One region of the Oceanisphaera sp. IT1-181 genome, then DNA from elsewhere that is predicted to be linked to it. Evidence: predicted binding sites of a transcription regulator. Region 1 holds the regulator's gene; each other region holds the start of a gene.
The links. The regulator sigma-54, encoded in region 1, starts transcription at its own class of promoters, with help from an activator protein. The targets are predictions, from matches to a motif close to TGGCACNGTTTTNGCTT.
Positions count from the first base shown of each region.

Region 2: the regulator sigma-54 is predicted to act here: its motif matches at 3,355-3,371, upstream of flgF (flagellar basal-body rod protein FlgF).
Region 3: the regulator sigma-54 is predicted to act here: its motif matches at 2,621-2,637, upstream of flhA (flagellar biosynthesis protein FlhA).
Region 4: the regulator sigma-54 is predicted to act here: its motif matches at 3,479-3,495, upstream of R0134_RS12965 (P-II family nitrogen regulator).

Region 1 covers NZ_CP136856.1:3,040,459-3,045,093, reverse strand. Annotated here, with positions in the region: gene rapZ (RNase adapter RapZ) at 1-68, opposite strand, end outside; gene ptsN (PTS IIA-like nitrogen regulatory protein PtsN) at 79-525, opposite strand; gene hpf (ribosome hibernation promoting factor) at 528-815, opposite strand; gene R0134_RS13510 (RNA polymerase factor sigma-54) at 839-2,272, opposite strand; gene lptB (LPS export ABC transporter ATP-binding protein) at 2,488-3,213, opposite strand; gene lptA (lipopolysaccharide transport periplasmic protein LptA) at 3,216-3,746, opposite strand; gene lptC (LPS export ABC transporter periplasmic protein LptC) at 3,715-4,263, opposite strand; gene kdsC (3-deoxy-manno-octulosonate-8-phosphatase KdsC) at 4,260-4,635, opposite strand, start outside.
Region 2 covers NZ_CP136856.1:2,346,335-2,350,969, reverse strand. Annotated here, with positions in the region: gene flgM (flagellar biosynthesis anti-sigma factor FlgM) at 1-294, shown strand, start outside; gene R0134_RS10450 (flagellar protein FlgN) at 296-709, shown strand; gene R0134_RS10445 (IS110 family transposase) at 1,323-2,366, shown strand; gene flgF (flagellar basal-body rod protein FlgF) at 3,474-4,217, shown strand; gene flgG (flagellar basal-body rod protein FlgG) at 4,246-4,635, shown strand, end outside.
Region 3 covers NZ_CP136856.1:2,300,210-2,304,844, forward strand. Annotated here, with positions in the region: gene flhF (flagellar biosynthesis protein FlhF) at 1-451, opposite strand, end outside; gene flhA (flagellar biosynthesis protein FlhA) at 480-2,582, opposite strand; gene flhB (flagellar biosynthesis protein FlhB) at 3,093-4,238, opposite strand; gene fliR (flagellar biosynthetic protein FliR) at 4,239-4,635, opposite strand, start outside.
Region 4 covers NZ_CP136856.1:2,931,487-2,936,121, reverse strand. Annotated here, with positions in the region: gene R0134_RS12985 (Fe2+-dependent dioxygenase) at 1-92, shown strand, start outside; gene R0134_RS12980 (nucleobase:cation symporter-2 family protein) at 314-1,777, opposite strand; gene R0134_RS12975 (YacL family protein) at 2,216-2,572, shown strand; gene arfB (alternative ribosome rescue aminoacyl-tRNA hydrolase ArfB) at 2,940-3,356, opposite strand; gene R0134_RS12965 (P-II family nitrogen regulator) at 3,542-3,880, shown strand; gene R0134_RS12960 (ammonium transporter) at 3,895-4,635, shown strand, end outside.

The DNA of each region.
Region 1 (4,635 bases):
TCTTCGAGCACCCGCAAGGCCACGGTTTTGCCCGAACCAGAACGACCACTGACGATCACCAGCTGCATTGTATGCTCCTTAAGAAGAAATCATAATTTGATAAAGCTCGTCATCGCTGCTGGCTTGACGTAATTGCTTACAAATCTGTTTGTCACTGAGCTTTTCGGCAATCAATGACAGGGTTTTGAGGTGTTGTTTGCACTCTTGCTCAGGGACCAGCAAGGCAAAAACCAGGCTAACCGGCTGGTTATCGATGGCATCAAACTCTACCGGCTCGGCAAAGGTAAGCAGCACGGCCGTGGCTTGATTGTCATTGCTAATGCGGCCATGAGGAATGGCAATACCGTTACCTATACCCGTACTGCCCATTTTTTCCCGTGCCAAAAGGCAGTCAAACAATTGTTGACTGCTGATGTTGAGGTGTTGGGCTGCGAGTTCACTGATAATTTCCAGCGCCCGTTTTTTGCTTGTGCAGGGGATGGCACTACGCGTGCAATCTCTGCTTAATATATCGGCGACTTCCATAGTTATTTTTGCTTTAGCTTCTCTTTGTGTTTAATAACTTGGCGATCGAGTTTGTCAAACAAACCGTCGATGGCAGCGTACATGTCATCTTGCTGACAAGTGGCAAAAATTTCACCTCCACTCAGATTAATTTTGGCTTCGGCAATTTGCTGCAGTTTTTCCAACGTCAGTACCACGTGCACTATGGTGATATTATCGAAATGACGTTCCAGCTTGGCGAATTTGCTGTGCACATAGTCACGTAATGAGTCTGTGATATTTACATGGTGGCCAGTCAGATTTATTTGCATAAAGTCTTCCTTATTGGTTCACCTTACAACAGGCGTTTGCGCTGATTGGAAGGGGGGATGGCCAACGACTCACGATACTTGGCTATGGTCCGTCTGGCCACCTGTATCCCCTGTTCGGCTAATAATTGCGCGATTTTACTGTCGCTCAATGGCTTAACCGGATTTTCTGCCCCGACTAATTTCTTAATAAAGGCACGAATCGCCGTAGAAGAGCATTCTCCGCCACTTTCGGTGGCCACATGGCTAGAGAAAAAATATTTTAACTCAAACACACCCTTGGGCGAATGCAGAAATTTTTGAGTAGTGACGCGGGAAATAGTCGATTCGTGCATCTCAACCACTTCCGCTACCTGATTGAGCACCATGGGTTTCATGGCCTCGGCTCCGTACTCAAAGAATGCCTGTTGTTGGTCGACAATACAATTAGCAACCTTGAGCAAGGTCTCATTTCTGCTTTCTAAACTTTTGATAAACCACTTAGCATCTTGGGTATGTTGGCGAATAAACTGGCCATCGCTGCCTTGCTTGCTCTGCCCCATGGCCGCATAGGTTTGATTTAACCGCACCTTGGGCAGCGCCTCCATATTAAGCTCAGCTTTCCACACCCCTTGCTGCTTGGTGACCACTACATCGGGAATGACATACTCAGAGTTGTGTTGCAGCAAGTTATTGCCAGGGCGAGGTTCAAGTTGCTGAATTAAGGCCAATACATCTCTGAGCTCATCTTCTTTAAGCTTGGTCAGGCGCTGCAGGGTGCGATAGTCGCGATTACCGAGCAAGTCCATGTGCTGCTCAATCAGCAGCTGTGCTTCAGTTAACCAAGGCGTTGCGGCGGGCAGGGCTTCCAGCTGAATACGCAAACACTCTTGTACGCTGCGTGCCGCCACGCCTAACGGATCAAAGTGCTGAATACGTTTCAGTACCGCCTCTATTTCGTCCGCTTCTATATGCTGCTCGCCACCGCTCACAGAGGCCAAAATGCCGTCTATATCTAAACTTAAATAACCGGCCTCATCGATGGCATCGATAATGGCCAAGGCGATGGCTTGGTCGGTTTCGCTAAAGGGCGTGAGCTGCATCTGCCACAGCAGATAATCTTGCAGCGTCTCGGTGGTTTCGCCTTGATAGACGGTGTCTTCCACGCCAGCGGGCAAGCCGCCGGTGCCACTGGTACCCGCCGAGGCGGTATAAATATCATCCCACTGAGTGTCCATGGGCATCTCGTCAGACAAGGTATGCTGTTCCATGGCTTTGTCGGTGGCCAGTTGCTCGTCTGGGCTGCTGGGCAGCGGATCGAGTTCAGCGTCGTCATACTCGTGCTCTTCGGCTTCTTCTTGCTCGAGCAGGGGATTATTTTCTAGCGCCAATTGAATTTCTTGCTGCAGCTCCAGCGTCGACAGCTGCAAGAGGCGAATGGCCTGTTGCAGCTGCGGCGTCATGGTCAGCTGCTGGCCCATACGTAATTGAAGCGTTGGCTTTAACAAAGAAAAATTCCTCCCAAAAGTCCTTCCATATCCATCAAAAGTCCTTTTATCTCAAGCGCACAGGAGGTTAGCTGCATCGCTATGATAGCGATTCACCTACAGGCGGAATAACCTTATCCTTAAAAACCATAGGTTTAATAAGTACAGGCTTAATAACCACAGACTTACATAACTTTAAAGCTTAATAACTACAGGCTGAATTGCTCACCCAAATAGACTTTCTTCACCTGCTCATTGGCCAGGATCTCGGCGGGGGTGCCCGCAGCAATGCGATGGCCGTGGCTGACGATATAGGCCCGCTCGCACACATCCAGTGTTTCGCGCACGTTATGATCGGTGATCAAGACGCCTAAGCCGCGATCCCGCAGGTGTAGGATAATTTTTTTGATATCTAACACCGAAATGGGATCGACGCCGGCAAAGGGCTCATCCAACAGAATAAAGCGTGGATCCGCGGCCAGAGCGCGCGCTATTTCGACCCGTCTGCGCTCACCACCCGACAAGCTCATGCCCATGCTGTCACGAATATGGGTGATATTAAATTCTTCGAGCAACTGCTCCATTTTTTCTTCACGCTCCACGGCGCTTAAATTTTTTCGTGTTTCGAGCACCGCCATAATATTATTGGCCACGCTTAAGCGGCGAAAAATAGACGCTTCTTGGGGCAAATAACCAATGCCGGCGCGGGCGCGCACGTGCATCGGCTGATGACTAATGTCTTGGTCATCGATAGTAATGCTGCCCGCATCACGCTGCACCAGGCCCACTATCATATAAAAGGAGGTGGTTTTGCCGGCGCCATTAGGGCCCAGTAAGCCGACGATTTGGCCGGTTTTGACTGTGAGACTAACATCAGCCACCACTTGGCGGCCTTTATAACTTTTTTGTAATCCGCGCGCTTTTAAGGTCGCCATGATCAGGGTTTAGCCTCTTTGTTATTCATATTCTGCAGCTGCTCGGGCAAGAAGATAGTTTTAACCCGCCCCGAGCTGCCTTGGCCTTCGGCTTCCATCTGTTCTTTATCGATGTAGTAGCGAATGCGATAACCGGTGACTATGTTGTCATTTTGCTTAAGCTCGGCATCTTTGAGCAGCGTAATAGTGCGGGTTCTAATGTCGTAGGTGATCTGCTTGGCTTTGGCTTGCACCGGCTGACCGCTGTCCAATACCTGATAATAAGTGGCGGGTGAGCCGTAGGCGGTCATGGTTTGTAAGCCCTTGTCGTTACGGGTGACCACCAGCTTGCTGGCACGCACATCGAGCGTGCCTTGTTTCACGACCACATTATCGGTAAAGGTCACTTTATTTGAGGCCAGCTCTACCAGTTGGCTGCCTGAGTCTATGGTGACTGGCTCTTTATAATCAGATTCTTTCGCGTTAGCCACATTGATGCCCAGCGCTAATAGGCCAACTAGGCTAAGGAGTCGTGTAGGTTGCCTGAGTATCATGCAGTAGTTCCACCGTTTGTTGATCAATCTGTCCCAGTAACCCAAGGCCTGTAGCCTGATAATTGGGGCTGCTCAGTGTTACCGCTCGATTAGAGCGTAGCTGATTATTCGTAAAATCCAGTTCCAGATATTCGGTATTCAGGGTCTTGATCACCGCATCCGGCTGTAGACCTTTGCCCACCACGCCGCCATTTAAGATGGCATTGTCATTGGTGTTGATCATGCCCTCGTCACCACTGAGCTGCCATTGGGGCTTACCATCAGGGGAATAGAGCAAGATAACAGGTTTTTCCATTAGGGTCATGGTCAGCGGTTCGTAGTGCTCCGCATAGTCGGCAGTTAAGCCACGATAGGGCAAGCCCAGTTGATTGTATTGCACACTTTGTAGATTTTTAGCAATAAAATCAGGCTGATAGTCTTGTTGATTAGCGGGCTGGTCGCTCAGCGGCTTAAACCATTGCCAACAAATTAGCGCTAACACAAACAAGGCGCCAAAGACGATCGTTTGGCGGCTCATACGCTCATGCCTTGGGCAAGATGCAAAATGCCGCGCGCTTCTAGCATGAGGTCGCACAGTTCACGCACGCAGCCGCGGCCACCGGCCAGTTGCGTCACATAATCTGCGCGCTGGCGCACTAAAGGGTGGGCATCACTGACCGCAACGCCTAAGCCACATAATTCCATCACCGCTAAGTCGACTACGTCGTCGCCAATGTAGGCCACTTGCTCAGCGTTAAGGTTTAAGTCTTTGAGCAAGGCGTTAAAGCTAAGGCGTTTATCACTTTGGCCTTGATAGACATGCTTAACGCCAAGGGCAGCCATGCGATCCGCGACGATGCGTGAGTCGCGACCGGTAATAATGGCCACTTCTATGCCCGCATTGATCAGC
Region 2 (4,635 bases), 690 kb from region 1:
ATCAGCACCAGTACGCCGCTGACCAACAACAAATATAAGCAAAGCGTGGCCACAGATGCCGCGCCAAGCAACACGCCCAATACGGTGGCGCCTAAGCAAGACTCAGTCACGCTAACGCCGCAGGCTCAGCGCTTGAGTCAAGTGCAGCACTCGCTGGCTAACACGCCGGCACCGGATAATAGCGCCCGCTTAGAGGCACTGAAAAAAGCCATCAACGAAGGCAGCTACCAAGTAGACAGTGACCGACTGGCCGCCAATATCTCACGTTTTGAGCAAGACTTAGAAGGCCTCTAATATGTCGCTTGCTGCGCTGCTAGTTCAACAAAAATCCCAACTCGAGCAACTGTTAACCATTACCCAACAGGAGCTTGAGTTGATCGTGCACCGCAAAGCGCTGGAGCTGCCGCCATTAACTGAGCAGAAACAGACCTTGCTGACACAAATTCAAAGCACCGATGCCGAGCTTGCCAATCATCCGGAGCGCGAGCGTTTAAGCGGTGATTATCTGCCTCAAGTTAATAGCCTGCGCCAGTTAGTTGAGCAATGCCAAGAGCAAAGCCAGGTTGCCGAGCAATTACTCGAGCAATCGCTCAACGGTGTTCGCCAACTTGCCAATATTTTAAGCCGCCTGCACGAACGGCAAAGTATGACCTATGACCAAAAAGGTCACACCAAAGGCATCAACAAAGGTGTCGGATTTAAGGTTTAAGTCACCCGCTAGCGGGAATGTTTCATTTTAAATGCTTAATGTTGAATGAAGCCAAAAAAACACCGCTCCCATAAAGAGCGGTGTTTTTTTGTGGGGCCGTAAGAACAACCATAACGCCTCACACGCAAAGGCGGTGTTTGGTTTTGCTTTTGTAGAGGCCAATTTATTCGGCCGGTTTTGCGTAGCAAAACTTTAAACTTGAACGCAAAACCAAATAAAGACCGGTGTTTACGCCGTCTTCCTGATGAAAATCAGGATCTCGTTTTAGTTTTAGTACCAAAAGCGAGATACCGGATCTAGCCCGGTATGACGGCCAAAAAACTGGTGTGTTATGCCCTTATGCCGTCTTTGCGAGCGTAGCGCGGCAATCCATTCTGCACGCCTGCACAGGGTCCCAACCATGGATTGCCGCGTCGTTACACTCCTCGCAATGACGAAGGGATGGGGTTCTGGCCTTTTTATTCCCTCATCCTGACGCACGTCAGGATCTCGTTTTGGCTTTAATACCAAGTGCGAGATACCGGAGCGCGTCCGATGTATGGACTCCTTCACCCTCAGAGGAGTACGGTAAGTTTACCACAACCCCGAGTCCTCAATCGGAAGGAGTCCATACATGAAACACGATACTGTCATTGCCCTCGATTTGGCAAAACATTCGTTCCAAGCGTGCACCCTTAAGAATAATAAAACGCAGCGTAACCGCGCTTATACCCGTGCTCAGCTTACTGCCATGCTCAGTAAGCATCCTGCTTGCGTCGTGGCGATGGAGGCGTGTGGCTCTGCACATTATTGGGCTCGTACCGTCGAAACTATGGGGCATAAGCCGGTGATTATCGCCCCTAAAATTGTGGCTGCATTTCGGCTCGGACATAAAACCGATCATAACGATGCGGAAGCTATCGGTGCGGCACTATCACATCCAGGATTAAAAACCGTCACCCCCAAGTCAACGGAGCAACAAGGGCTGCAAAGCATAGAGCGTATCCGGGAGCACATGCAAGATCAGCGCACGGCGACCAGTAACCTAATCAGAGCCCTGATATTTGAGTTTGGTATCACCATTACTAAAGGTTTCGCGGGTTTGCGTGCGGCGATACCCCTTATTCTGGAAGACGCGGAGAACGAGATCCCGATGCCATTACGCGATGAGCTATCAGAGCTGTGGCAAGCTTACTTATCCTTGACTCAGCGCTTTCAAGCGTTAGAAGCGAGGCGTGATAAGTTAATCAAACAACATCCAAGTTGCGCAAAGTTGATGAAGTTAGAAGGCGTGGGCCCGGTCAATGCGTTGCATCTCTATCTGATGTTAGGTACTAACGGTGGCAACTTCGCCTCCGGTCGGGAAGCGGCGGCCTGCGTGGGTGTCACACCCAAACAGTTTAGTACGGGTGGCAAGGTCGTGATGGGAGGTATTGGTAAACGCCACGGCAAAAGGCAGCAGCGTTCGAACCTTATTCAGGGCGCGCGTTCCGTTTTGCAAAAATTACAGAAAAGAGAACCGGTTAATCAGAAAGAGGCCTGGCTGAAAGCCATGATGCAGCGACGTGGCTTTGGCATCGCTTCAGTGGGTCTGGCCAACAAAACAGTCCGTACCGCCTGGGCGATGTTGCGTCATGGTGAAGAATATCATCGGCCCACATTATTAGTCAGCGCGTAGCTGAGTCAATCCGTCAACTGAACGAACAACCGAACAACCGAGTTAAATGATGACCCAACATGAGCGCAGATACAGTTAAGAGGTGAGACCAACCTTCAGAAAGCCTGTTCATGCCAGTGTGCAAACCATGCCGTAAGTCCGCAGAGGCCTGAAGGTGCGAATACATCAAGGGACAGGGGTAGCTCCCCAATGAGAGTCCGAATATACGCCAGCTCCTTACCCATGCTGCTTATTTTATGTTCAAAGACGGTTGTCATACAGAAGGAGTCCATATACGGCATGACGGCATAGTTAGAAGAGCTAACCAAAAGCGGTGTTTGTCTTTAACGTAAGGCGGTGTTTTGTAGGCTAGCGCTTTAGCTGCTAGTCCCGTCTTAGCGGGATTTTGTTTTTAGACCTAAATCACCCTAAGTCTTCTGCTTCGCAGAATTCGCAGCTAAAGCGCGAAGCTACAAGGAGCGCTGTGTAGTGTTTGGCTGAGTGTTTCTTCTTTGTAAATAGTGGTGGACTACAAAGTACGGTGTTTGTCTTTATTGCGTCATCCTGATGACCATCAGGATCTAGTTTTTAGGTTTTAGTACTAATAGCGAGATACCGTGGCGAGCACGGTATGACGGCATAGTGATAAGAGCCTACAACAGGCGGTGTTTTGTTTGTGTTATGAGCTGATGCCTGCCGCATTTTTAGCCGTCATCCTGATGACCATCAGGATCTAGTTTTTAGGTTTTAGTACTAAGAGCGAGATACCGTGGCGAGCACGGTATGACGGCATAGTGATAAGAGCCTACAACAGGCGGTGTTTTGTTTGTGCATTCAAGAGGCCGCCTTTAGTCGGCCGGTTTTGCTTAGCAAAACTCTTAACAGCATTATTCTGTGAATAGTGAGCCCCCTCGTTCCCATGCTCTGCGTGGGAATGTGCTTTGGCCGCTCTGCGGTCGGTTTATGTTAGCTCCTCACGCTTCACGCCTTACCCCTCACATTGTGTTAGTGGCACTAATCTTGCATTGTATTTAACCAATAGTTTAGTCAATTAGCGGTCAGTGGCAGAGACTCTGCGGCTTATCAGCATTAATCAGTACTTATTCGGCAAGCGCCGGCGGAGCTGAAATGGACAAATTGCTTTATATCGCCATGTCTGGCGCCAAAGAAAACATGCACAGCGTGGCCGTGCGCTCTAATAACCTCGCCAACGCCAATACCACCGGCTTTAAAGCCGACATGGAGCAAGCGCGCGCCATGCAAGCCTTTGGCGAGGGCATGCCCACTCGCGTGTTTGCCATGACGGAGCGACCGGGGCAAAACTTTGCCACCGGCCCCATACAAACCACAGGTCGAGATCTTGACGTTGCCGTAGCCGGTGACGGCTGGTTGGCAGTAGAAGCAAAAGATGGCGGCGAGGCCTATACCCGCTTTGGTAGCTTGCAAGTCACGCCAGATGGCCGCTTGCAAACCAGTAATGGCTTAAACGTATTAGACGATAACGGCGGGCCGATCTTTTTGCCGCTGCCGTTAGAGAAAATGGAAATTAACAAAGACGGCACCATCTTCGCCCGCTTAGAAGGCGAACCCGCTAACGGCGGTGCTGAGCTGCAGCGTATTAAAACCGTACTGCCCAACAATGCGGATCTGGAAAAAGGCCAAGATGGCCTGTTTCGTCGTAAAGACGGTCAAGCCGAAGCGGCCTCCGCGCAAGTACAACTGATTGCTGGCGCACTGGAGGGCAGTAACGTGAACCCGGTAGCCGAAATGACCCATTTGATCGATCTGCAGCGCCGCTTTGAGACCCAATTAAAAATGATGAGTCACGCAGAAGAAAACGATAAAGCCCATGCTCAGCTGCTGCGCATCTAAGTAGTTAAAGGCATAAAAGGAGAGTGTAATGAACCCCGCATTATGGATTAGTAAAACCGGCTTAGACGCTCAGCAGACCAATATCTCGGTCACCTCCAATAACTTGGCGAACGCCAGCACCATTGGTTTTAAAAAAGGCCGGGCGATTTTTGAAGACTTGCTCTATCAAAACGTTCACCAGCCCGGTGGTCGTGCTACGGCGGACACCAACTTGCCCTCCGGCTTAATGTTAGGTGCTGGTAGTAAGGTGGTGGCCACCCAAAAAACCTTTACTCAGGGCAGTGTGCAGACCACAGATAACGCGCTGGATGTGATGATTGACGGCCGCGGATTTTTTGAAGTGCAATTGCCCGATGGCACCACCGGTTATACCCGTAATGGTCAATTTGCTTTGAACGAAGAGGGCGTAATTGTGACG
Region 3 (4,635 bases), 740 kb from region 1:
CGGCTAACGAATTATCTAATGCATCACGCCCGGTGCTACGAGCTGTCTCGCGCTCGGCATAGCGTCCTTCTTCGCGCCCTGCTCTCAGTCCTGCCGTTAGCACAGACTCAGTTGTCAATCGCGGATCATTCCAGTCCACTTGCTCGGCTAAAGTTTGTGGCGAAGGCACTTGGCGGCCGCGCATCAGCAACGACTGCAAGGTTTCCGCTTGCTGCTGATCATTCAAAGGGGGGACAAATTGACGCGCATGTGACGATATTTTGACATTATCATCATGCAACGGCCGTTGCAGTGGCGTAACGGGAACTTCGTCGTCGTCCACCGCCGCCACTATCTCAATACCGCCGGAGACTTTTTTATTGGACATGATCACAGCATCATTGCCCAAGACTTCTTTGACTTCGGCCAATGCAGAGCGCATATCTTTTGCAAAAAAACGTTTTATTTTCATTTAGGTTTCACCTGCTTCTGCTGGCACTCTACTGTTGCTGGCCACCCACCGACGCCACAATGCGGATTTGACGGTCATCCGGCACTTCCTGATACGATAATACCCGCAAACTAGGAATCGTGTGTTTAACAAAGCGCGCCAAGGTGGTGCGCAACATGCCCGAGGTCAGTAATATTGCTGGCTGCCCTTCCATCTCTTGATTTGCTGCGGCCTGTGCCAAAGATTGTTGCATGCGCTCGGCCAAACCCGGCTCTATGCCGCTGCCCTGAGCGCCGCCTGCTTGTAATGAGTTCTGCAAGATTTGTTCCAACTCCGGCGCCAAGGTGATCACCGGCAGTTCCCGCTCGGTGCCGGCTATCTCTTGCACCATAAAACGGCGCAGCGCAATACGACACGCCGCTGTTAAAACTTCCGGATCCTGACTCTTGGTCGAGTACTCGGTTAAGGTCTGTAAAATAGTGCGCATATCGCGAATGGTCACCCCTTCATGGAGCAAGCTTTGCAACACTTTGGTCACCAAGCCTAAGCTCATGACATTGGGCACTAAACCCTCCACCAACTTGGGCTGATTGCGGCCCACTTGGTCAATGAGGTTTTGTACTTCTTCATGGCCCAGCAAGACAGAAGCATGGTTAGTCAGCAACTGGCTTAAATGCGTGGCCACCACGGTTGCCGCATCCACCACGGTATAGCCTAAGCTTTGCGCTTGCTCAATTTGGTCTTTGGCAATCCAAGTGGCCTCCAGATCAAAGGCTGGATCCCGGGTGTCTATGCCTTGCACCGGACCAAATACTTGGCCCGGGTTAATGGCGAGCTCTCGTTCGGGATAAATCTCCGCCGAGCCTGAACTCACGCCCATCATGGTTATTTGATATTGGTTGGGGCCAAGCTCTAAGTTGTCGCGAATATGTACCGCAGGAATTAAAAAACCCAGCTCTTGAGAGAGCTTCTTACGCACACCTTTAATGCGGCTCAGCAATTCGCCGCCTTGGGCTTGATCCACCAAGCTTATTAAGCGATAACCCACCTCTAAACCAATGGTGTCCACTTGCGCCACATCGTCCCAGCCCAGCTCTTTGACGTCTGTACTCGGTGGTGACGGTGCTAGCTCTTGCTCCACCAACTCTTGGGCCACGCGGGTATTGCGCTTAGTGGTCCACCAAGCAGCAAAGGCCGACAAGCCCCCTAGCAGCAGAAACGCAAAATGCGGCATGCCAGGCACTAACCCCATAATGATCAAGATGCCCGCAGCAATCGACAGTGCCTTAGGTTTATCAAACAGCTGGCCCAACATGGCTTCACCCATGTCTTCGCTGTTGTTTTGGCGGGTAACGATAATGGCGGCAGCAATAGAGAGCATGAGAGAGGGTATTTGTGCCACCAAGCCATCACCGATAGTGAGCAGGGTATAAATTTTTGCCGCTTCACTAAACGACAGCCCATGCTGGGCCATGCCGATAATAAAGCCGCCAATAATATTGATAAACAAAATCATAATGCCGGCAATGGCATCACCTTTTACGAACTTAGAGGCACCGTCCATGGAACCGTAAAAGTCCGCTTCTTGGGTGACTTCAGCGCGGCGACTTCTGGCTTCATCTTGGTTAATTAAGCCAGCGTTTAAGTCCGCATCAATCGCCATTTGTTTACCTGGCATGGCATCGAGCGTAAAGCGCGCGCTCACTTCGGCAATACGGCCCGCACCCTTGGTCACCACCGCAAAGTTGATGATCATTAAGATCAAAAACACGATTAAACCAACCGCATAGTTGCCGCCAATCACCACATTACCAAAGGCTTCAATAACGTTACCCGCGGCACCCTCGCCCATGTGCCCTTCTAACAACACCACTCGGGTTGAGGCCACGTTCAGCGCCAGCCGCAGCAAGGTCGCCACCAATAACACAGTCGGGAAAGCGGCAAAGTCCAACGGGCGTTTGCTATATACCGCCACCAATAAGATGACCAAGGCGAGAGAGATATTAAAGGAGAACAGCACATCGAGCAGCAGCGCAGGTATGGGTAACACCACCATGCCCAGTGCGGCCAACACCAATAATGGCGTGCCTATGCCCTTGCTAAACCAAGTAGACCAAGGCCCCAACTGTTGAACTTTGTCCTTAAATGCCATTACCACTAACTTGTCACCAAAGAGAGATAGCGATAACTATGCAAGAATTGAGCCAAACAAAAAACGCCGTACCCCGTAGCCGCTCCTTCTTTTAAACAAAGAGTATTCGCCGGGCCAGCGCAGCTGGATTAGTTTAAGACCAATATCAAGAACCAAACCGCGCCGAATAAATTGGCGCCTACAAACCACGCTCCCTGTAGCCGGCAATTTATTCGCCGGGCCAGCGTAGCTGGATTGGTTTAAGACCAGGATTAAGAACCAAACCGCGCCGAATAAATTGGCGCCTACAAACCACGCTCCCTGTAGCCGGCAATTTATTCGCCGGGCCAGCGTAGCTGGATTGGTTTAAGACCAGGATCAAGAACCAAACCGCGCCGAATAAATTGGCGCCTACAAACCACGCTCCCTGTAGCCATCAATTTATTCGCCGGGCCAGCGTGGCTGGATAGATTTAAGAAAAGATCCTGATGGGCATCAGGATGACGGCAAAAAAGGCGCTTACCGCTGCCTTTACAAAGGCCTATCCGCTTTAAACTCGTCAGGGATCGGCAGGTCGTCTTTTAGGGCGGTGGGTTTTCGGCCTTGGCCTTTGCGCCAGTTATTTAACTGAAACACGTAAGCTAATACTTGGGCGACCGCCACAAACAGGCCATCAGGAATTTCGCCATCCACCTTAGTGGAGAAATAAATGGCCCGTGTCAGCGCTGGCGACGAAATCACCGGTATTTCGTATTCACGGGCAATTTCGCGAATTTTTAATGCCACTTCATCGAGGCCTTTGGCTACCACTTTAGGGGCGGCACCTGGGGTAAATTTGTCGTAACGCAGTGCCACCGAGAAATGGGTCGGGTTGACCACTACTACGTCTGCATCGGGCACATCACCCATCATGCGCCGGTTGGCCATTTCTTGCTGCAGGCGTCTGATACGCCCTTTTACTTCCGGCTTACCTTCACTGTTTTTATATTCGTCTTTGATTTCTTGCAGCGTCATCTTCAGCTGGCGCGTGTGGTTCCATATTTGAAACGGCACGTCTATGGCTACAATCGGCAACAGGGCCAAACACAGTACTAGTCCCATGTTTAACACCAGATCCGTGGCCTCTACCATGGCCGCGGGTAAGCTCTCATTGCTGAGGCGTAAAATATTATCGAATTGCCCCCACAGCACCGCAACGGCAAGCGTGGCAATAAACACCACCTTGGCAATTGATTTGAGCAATTCCACCATAGCTTGCACGCCAAACATGCGCTTTAAGCCTTTGGCAGGGCTCATTTTATTTAGCTTGGGCATCATGGCTTGGGTGCTAAAGTTAATGCCGCCCAGCAAGCTGTTGCCCACTAACGCGGCCACCAACACAATGGCGAACAGCCCGAGCAAGGGCCACGTTAGGGCCAATATGGAGTCCCGAAACGCCGGCATCATGGAGTCAGGATCGAATAAGACCGCCCGCTCCACAGAAAAGTTAGCTTTAAAGACTTTAAACAGCGCCACGGTCAGCGCATCGCCGACCATGATTAAGCCAAAGGCACCGCTCAATAATACCGCCGCCGTGCCTAGCTCTTTAGAGCGGGGAATTTGACCTTTTTCTCGGGCTTGGCGTAGCCGTTGCTCCGTAGGGAGTTCCGTTTTTTCCTGACCATCGGATTCTGCCATTTAGCCCCCTTCACAGGTAAGCAGCAAGGTGTCGCACATCACCAATTGGATGCGATGCCACTGGTTTTCAAAGTGGCCTAAGAAGCCACCCAGCGTCAGCCATAAAATAAATAAGCCACACACCATGCTCACGGCAAAACCAATACTAAAAATATTCAGCTGCGGTGCGGCACGGGTCATAATGCCAAAGGTGAAGTTAATCAGTAGCATAGCCACGATTGCCGACAGCGACATGGCCACCGCCGCATAAAACAGCATCGTCAGCAGGCCGGCCAATTGCTGCCAACTGGCCACGCTGATGCCACTCATGGACACGGGCAGCGTTTCAAAGCTCATCACTATGGCTTCAATCATCACCAAATGGCCATTGAGCGCTAAAAACAGCAAGGTGCCCAGC
Region 4 (4,635 bases), 110 kb from region 1:
AGCAGGTGAATCAGCAACTAGGCACCGGCAGTGAGACCAGCATTCAGCTCACGGGTGTGTATCACAACTTGCTGCGCCGTTGGGCGCTGTAAGTTCGTGTGAGGTGGGAGGGGTGAATAGTGAGGTGAAGATCAACACAGTGCCGAATCAGCCCTTTGCCGTCTTCCTGATGCACATCAGGATCTCGTTTTTGTTGTTTGGCTTGTAGTCTGCGCTTCACACCTTATATGAATTCAACAAAAAAGCCGACCGGGCACTGGGTGCGCGGTCGGCTAGGCTTGCTATCGCAATGACTTAATGGCGGATGAGCTATTTAGTTAGCGTTAACTTTCTTTTGTGACTTATCTGCTTTTTCTTGCAGACGATGAGCTAAGTCATCGGCTTTCTCTTGATCTTCGATAGCCTTAGCTTCTGGGCTAAGTGGCATAATTAAGTTCAGGAAAATGGCGACAATGCCGCCTGCTGCCATGCCGGAAGAGAAGACGTTTTTCACTAAACTTGGCATAAACTGCAGAATGTCTGGCACCTGAGAGACACCTAAACCCACACCAAATGAGATGGCCATAATAAAGAGCGCGCGTCTGTCTAAACGCTCGCGCGATAAAATGCGCACACCGGCGGCGGCAATAGAGCCAAACATCACTAAAGTCGCGCCACCTAATACCGGCTCAGGAATGCGCTGCACCAGCGTACTGATCACTGGGAATAAACCCATCAGTACCAAGATGCCGGCCACAAAGAAGCCCACATAACGACTAGCAACGCCGGTCATTTGGATAACGCCGTTGTTCTGGCTAAAGGTCGATACCGGAAAGGTATTAAACACCGAGGCCAGTGAGGAGTTAACGCCATCACCCATCACACAACCTTTAATACGCTTCATGTAAATAGGACCAGAAACGGGCTCACCAGACACTTCTGAGGTAGCTGTGGTATCGCCGATACCTTCTAGTGCGGTAATTAAAAACACCAATACCAAGGGGATAAACAGCGAGGCATCAAAGCCCAGACCATACTTCATCGGAATTGGGAATGCGATGGCGGGAATATCAGTGACGGCTGCAGGGGGAACTTTGCCCATAAACATGGCCAGTACTGTGCCTGCCACCATGGCCACTAAGATAGAAGAGAGGCGTACATAGGGGTTAGGAATGCAGTTCATGATCACGATAATGGCGAGCACAGTGCCGGCTAAGGCCAAGTTCTCTAAGGAACCAAAGGTGCCATCTGCCATGGCGCCAAAACCGCCGCCGATAGAGGTTAAGCCAATTTGAATTAAGGTCAGACCAATCAGCGTGACGATAATGCCGCTGACCAGTGGCGAAATAATGCGTCGTGCCAAATGTAGGAAGCGGGACAAAATAATTTCGGTGGGTGCCGCCAGCAGTGCGGTACCAAAAATGGCCGCCAACATAGCTTCTGTAGTCACGCCGCCGTCTTTCATCGCCAAACCACTGGCAATAATAGGACCTAAGAAGTTAAAGCTGGTGCCTTGAATAGACAGTAAACCCGTGCCTATTGGCCCAAAACGCTTCATCTGAATAAAAGACGCCACACCGGTAATAAACAGCGACATGCTAATGATGTGGGCCGTGTCTTGAGCGGGAATACCCAGCGTTTGACAAATAATTAACGGTGGGGTGATAACGGCCACGAACAAGGCCAACAGGTGCTGGATAGCAGCGAACAGCGCCTGAAAAAAGGGCGGCTTGTCGTGTAACTTGTAGACCAGTTCACTTTGGCTGATCTGGGCTTGGGTTTGTGCTGGTTGGCTCATGGTATCTGCATTCCAAAAGTAAGTAGCAAGAAGTAATGGCTTAGCGCCCCATGATGTTTCCACATCAAGGGCTATGTTTTCATATAAAAGCTTTTGTTGCAACAATGTTAATTAAGTGTATTTTGTTGCTTGTTATTGTCGTTGTTACTAAGCCGTGCTCCGTTGTTGAGCGCGCATAGGCTACGTTAGGCGTCAGTATTAGGCCAACTCAAAGCATGCATATTCAACATTGATGCATGTGTTTTATTAATACCTACCATGATTCTCGTGTTCTTTGATTTATGAAAGCGCTCACTAAGCCTTTATTCATCGGGTGTTCTTACAGATACAGCATCTGATTTCGTTACTGGCGAGATCAGGAGTAAACTAGCGCGCTCTCACGGCCGAGTTATTAACGAGATAGTGCGGCTTTGTTGGGAATGAGCAGTCGGAGTTTGTGTGGAATTTGAATTTTTTCGTGATCTAAATGGCCAGCATCGCGCCCGTTTTTCTATGGGGCATGAAGTGATGGGTGCTTGGCTGACCGATGAGGTGACCATGACCGAGGCCGCCGAGTTACTGGATGTAATTGCGCAGTTAGAAGCCGGTGAGACCCAAGAGTTTAAAAGAGCTTATGGCGAATGCAGCTTATTGCTGACGCGAGAAGAAGCCGAAATCAGTGCTCATGCGCTGGCCTTTGATAGCGAATTAGAAGACGGCATGGCTTATTACGATGATGAACTCTACGCCGGCTGCGGCCTAGATGACCTAGCCCGAGTGCTAGAACAGTGGCAAGATTTTTGTACTAATCAATAAACACAGCGCCGAGCACCAAGCGCCCGGCGCCCAGCTAAACAGAGGGCGGTGTTGGTCTTTATGCCGTCATCCTGACGAAAGTCAGGATCTCGCTCTAGATCTAGATCTTAGTGACTAAAACCTATTTGCCACGTTTCTTTGTTACGAGAGTCACGGAAGAACACGGAATAATAGTGATCAGATCTGACAGTGCCAGAGCCAAGATTTTCAATGGTAAGAGCTAACCACCAAGCCATCAGCAGTCAAGCTCTTAAAATAAATAGGTTCTTGTTACTCGTCGATTTTATCTTGGCTTAATCTTTCCGTGAGTTCTGTGGATTCCGTGGCAAATGATCTTTAGCTCTTTCTTTAGCTTGGCGCTGGGCGCTTAAATTTTAATTTTCCCTCTACCACTCTTAATTTTACCGCGTTGGGTTTTGCTGTCGGTGCGCTTGCGCTTGGCGTTTTTGCTGGGCTGAGTGGGGCGGCGCACCTTTACGGGCTTGCCGGCGAGCTGTAATAAGCTGACCAGAGCTTCTCTAGCGGTTTCTTTATTCATCAGCTGACTGCGATGACTCTCGACTCGGATCATTATCCAACCGGACTCCAAGACCCGATTATCCTTCATCTTCGCCAACGCCTCTTTATAACTATCGGGGAGGCTTGGGCTGTTGACGTAATCAAAGCGTAGCTGCACCGCCGAGTCGGTTTTATTCACATGCTGGCCGCCAGGGCCACTGGAGCGCATGGTGATAAACTCTATTTCTTGCTCAGGGATCTGCACGCGGGCAGATAACAATAACATACGGGCTCCATTGCACTCTGTTGGTGCTTTTTAGTGTCTCGACTGCACCAATATCATATCACGACCTCATCACCCTGCCGTTTTTAAAGTATAACTTGTTGATAATTAAGTTATAAAAACATTGGCGTAAAGCTTGCTTGTTCTAATTGCTACCAAGACGGTATAGGCAAACAAGGAGGCTCACCATGAAAATGATTTGCGCCATTATCAAACCCTTCAAACTCGACGATGTACGCACGGCTCTAGCCACGGCCGGCGTCCACGGGATGACGGTGACAGAAGTTAAAGGCTTTGGCCGCCAGAAAGGACACACAGAGCTATATCGAGGTGCCGAATACAGTGTCGACTTTGTACCTAAGATCAAACTCGAAATTGCCGCAGCCAGCGAGCAGGTGGAAGAAATTATCGAAGCCATTATAGCGGCGGCGTACACCGGGAAAATCGGCGACGGAAAAATTTTTGTTTATGCACTGCAACAAGCTGTGCGTCTTCGTACTGGGGAGCGCGATCTGGAAGCCATTTAAGCGAGGGATAGCCAATGGACACCTTAACTGAAATGAAGTTTGCTCTGGATACCTTTTACTTCCTGATATCCGGTGTACTGGTGATGTGGATGGCCGCAGGATTTGCCATGTTAGAGGCGGGCTTAGTGCGTGCCAAGAACACCACCGAAATATTAACCAAAAATGTGCTGCTGTTTGCCATCGCCTGCACCATGTATCTATTAGTTGGTTATCACCTTATGTATCTGAATAATCCTGAAGGCGGCTGGTTGCCAAGCCTAGGCGGTTTAATAGGGCAGGTGGCAGAGGGCGCGGATCATGCGCTGGAGGCCGACTTTTTCTTTCAGGTAGTCTTTGTGGCCACCGCCATGTCTATTGTGTCCGGTGCCGTGGCCGAGCGCATGAAACTATGGGGTTTTCTCGCCTTTAGCGTAGTAATGACCGGCTTTATCTATCCGATTGAAGGTTACTGGGTGTGGGGCGGTGGGTTTTTGTCTGAATTAGGTTTCGTTGATTTTGCCGGCTCAGGCATTGTCCATCTGGCCGGAGCCAGTGCGGCGTTAGCCGGTGTGTTACTGCTCGGCGCCCGTAAAGGCAAGTACGGTAAAAACGGTGAGATCCATCCTATTCCAGGATCCAATATGCCACTGGCAACCTTGGGGACCTTTATTTTGTGGATGGGGTGGTTCGGTTTTAATGGTGGCTCGCAGCTATTGCTGTCAGATGTGGCAAACGCCACCGCCGTGGCGGGGATTTTTGTTAATACCAATGCGGCG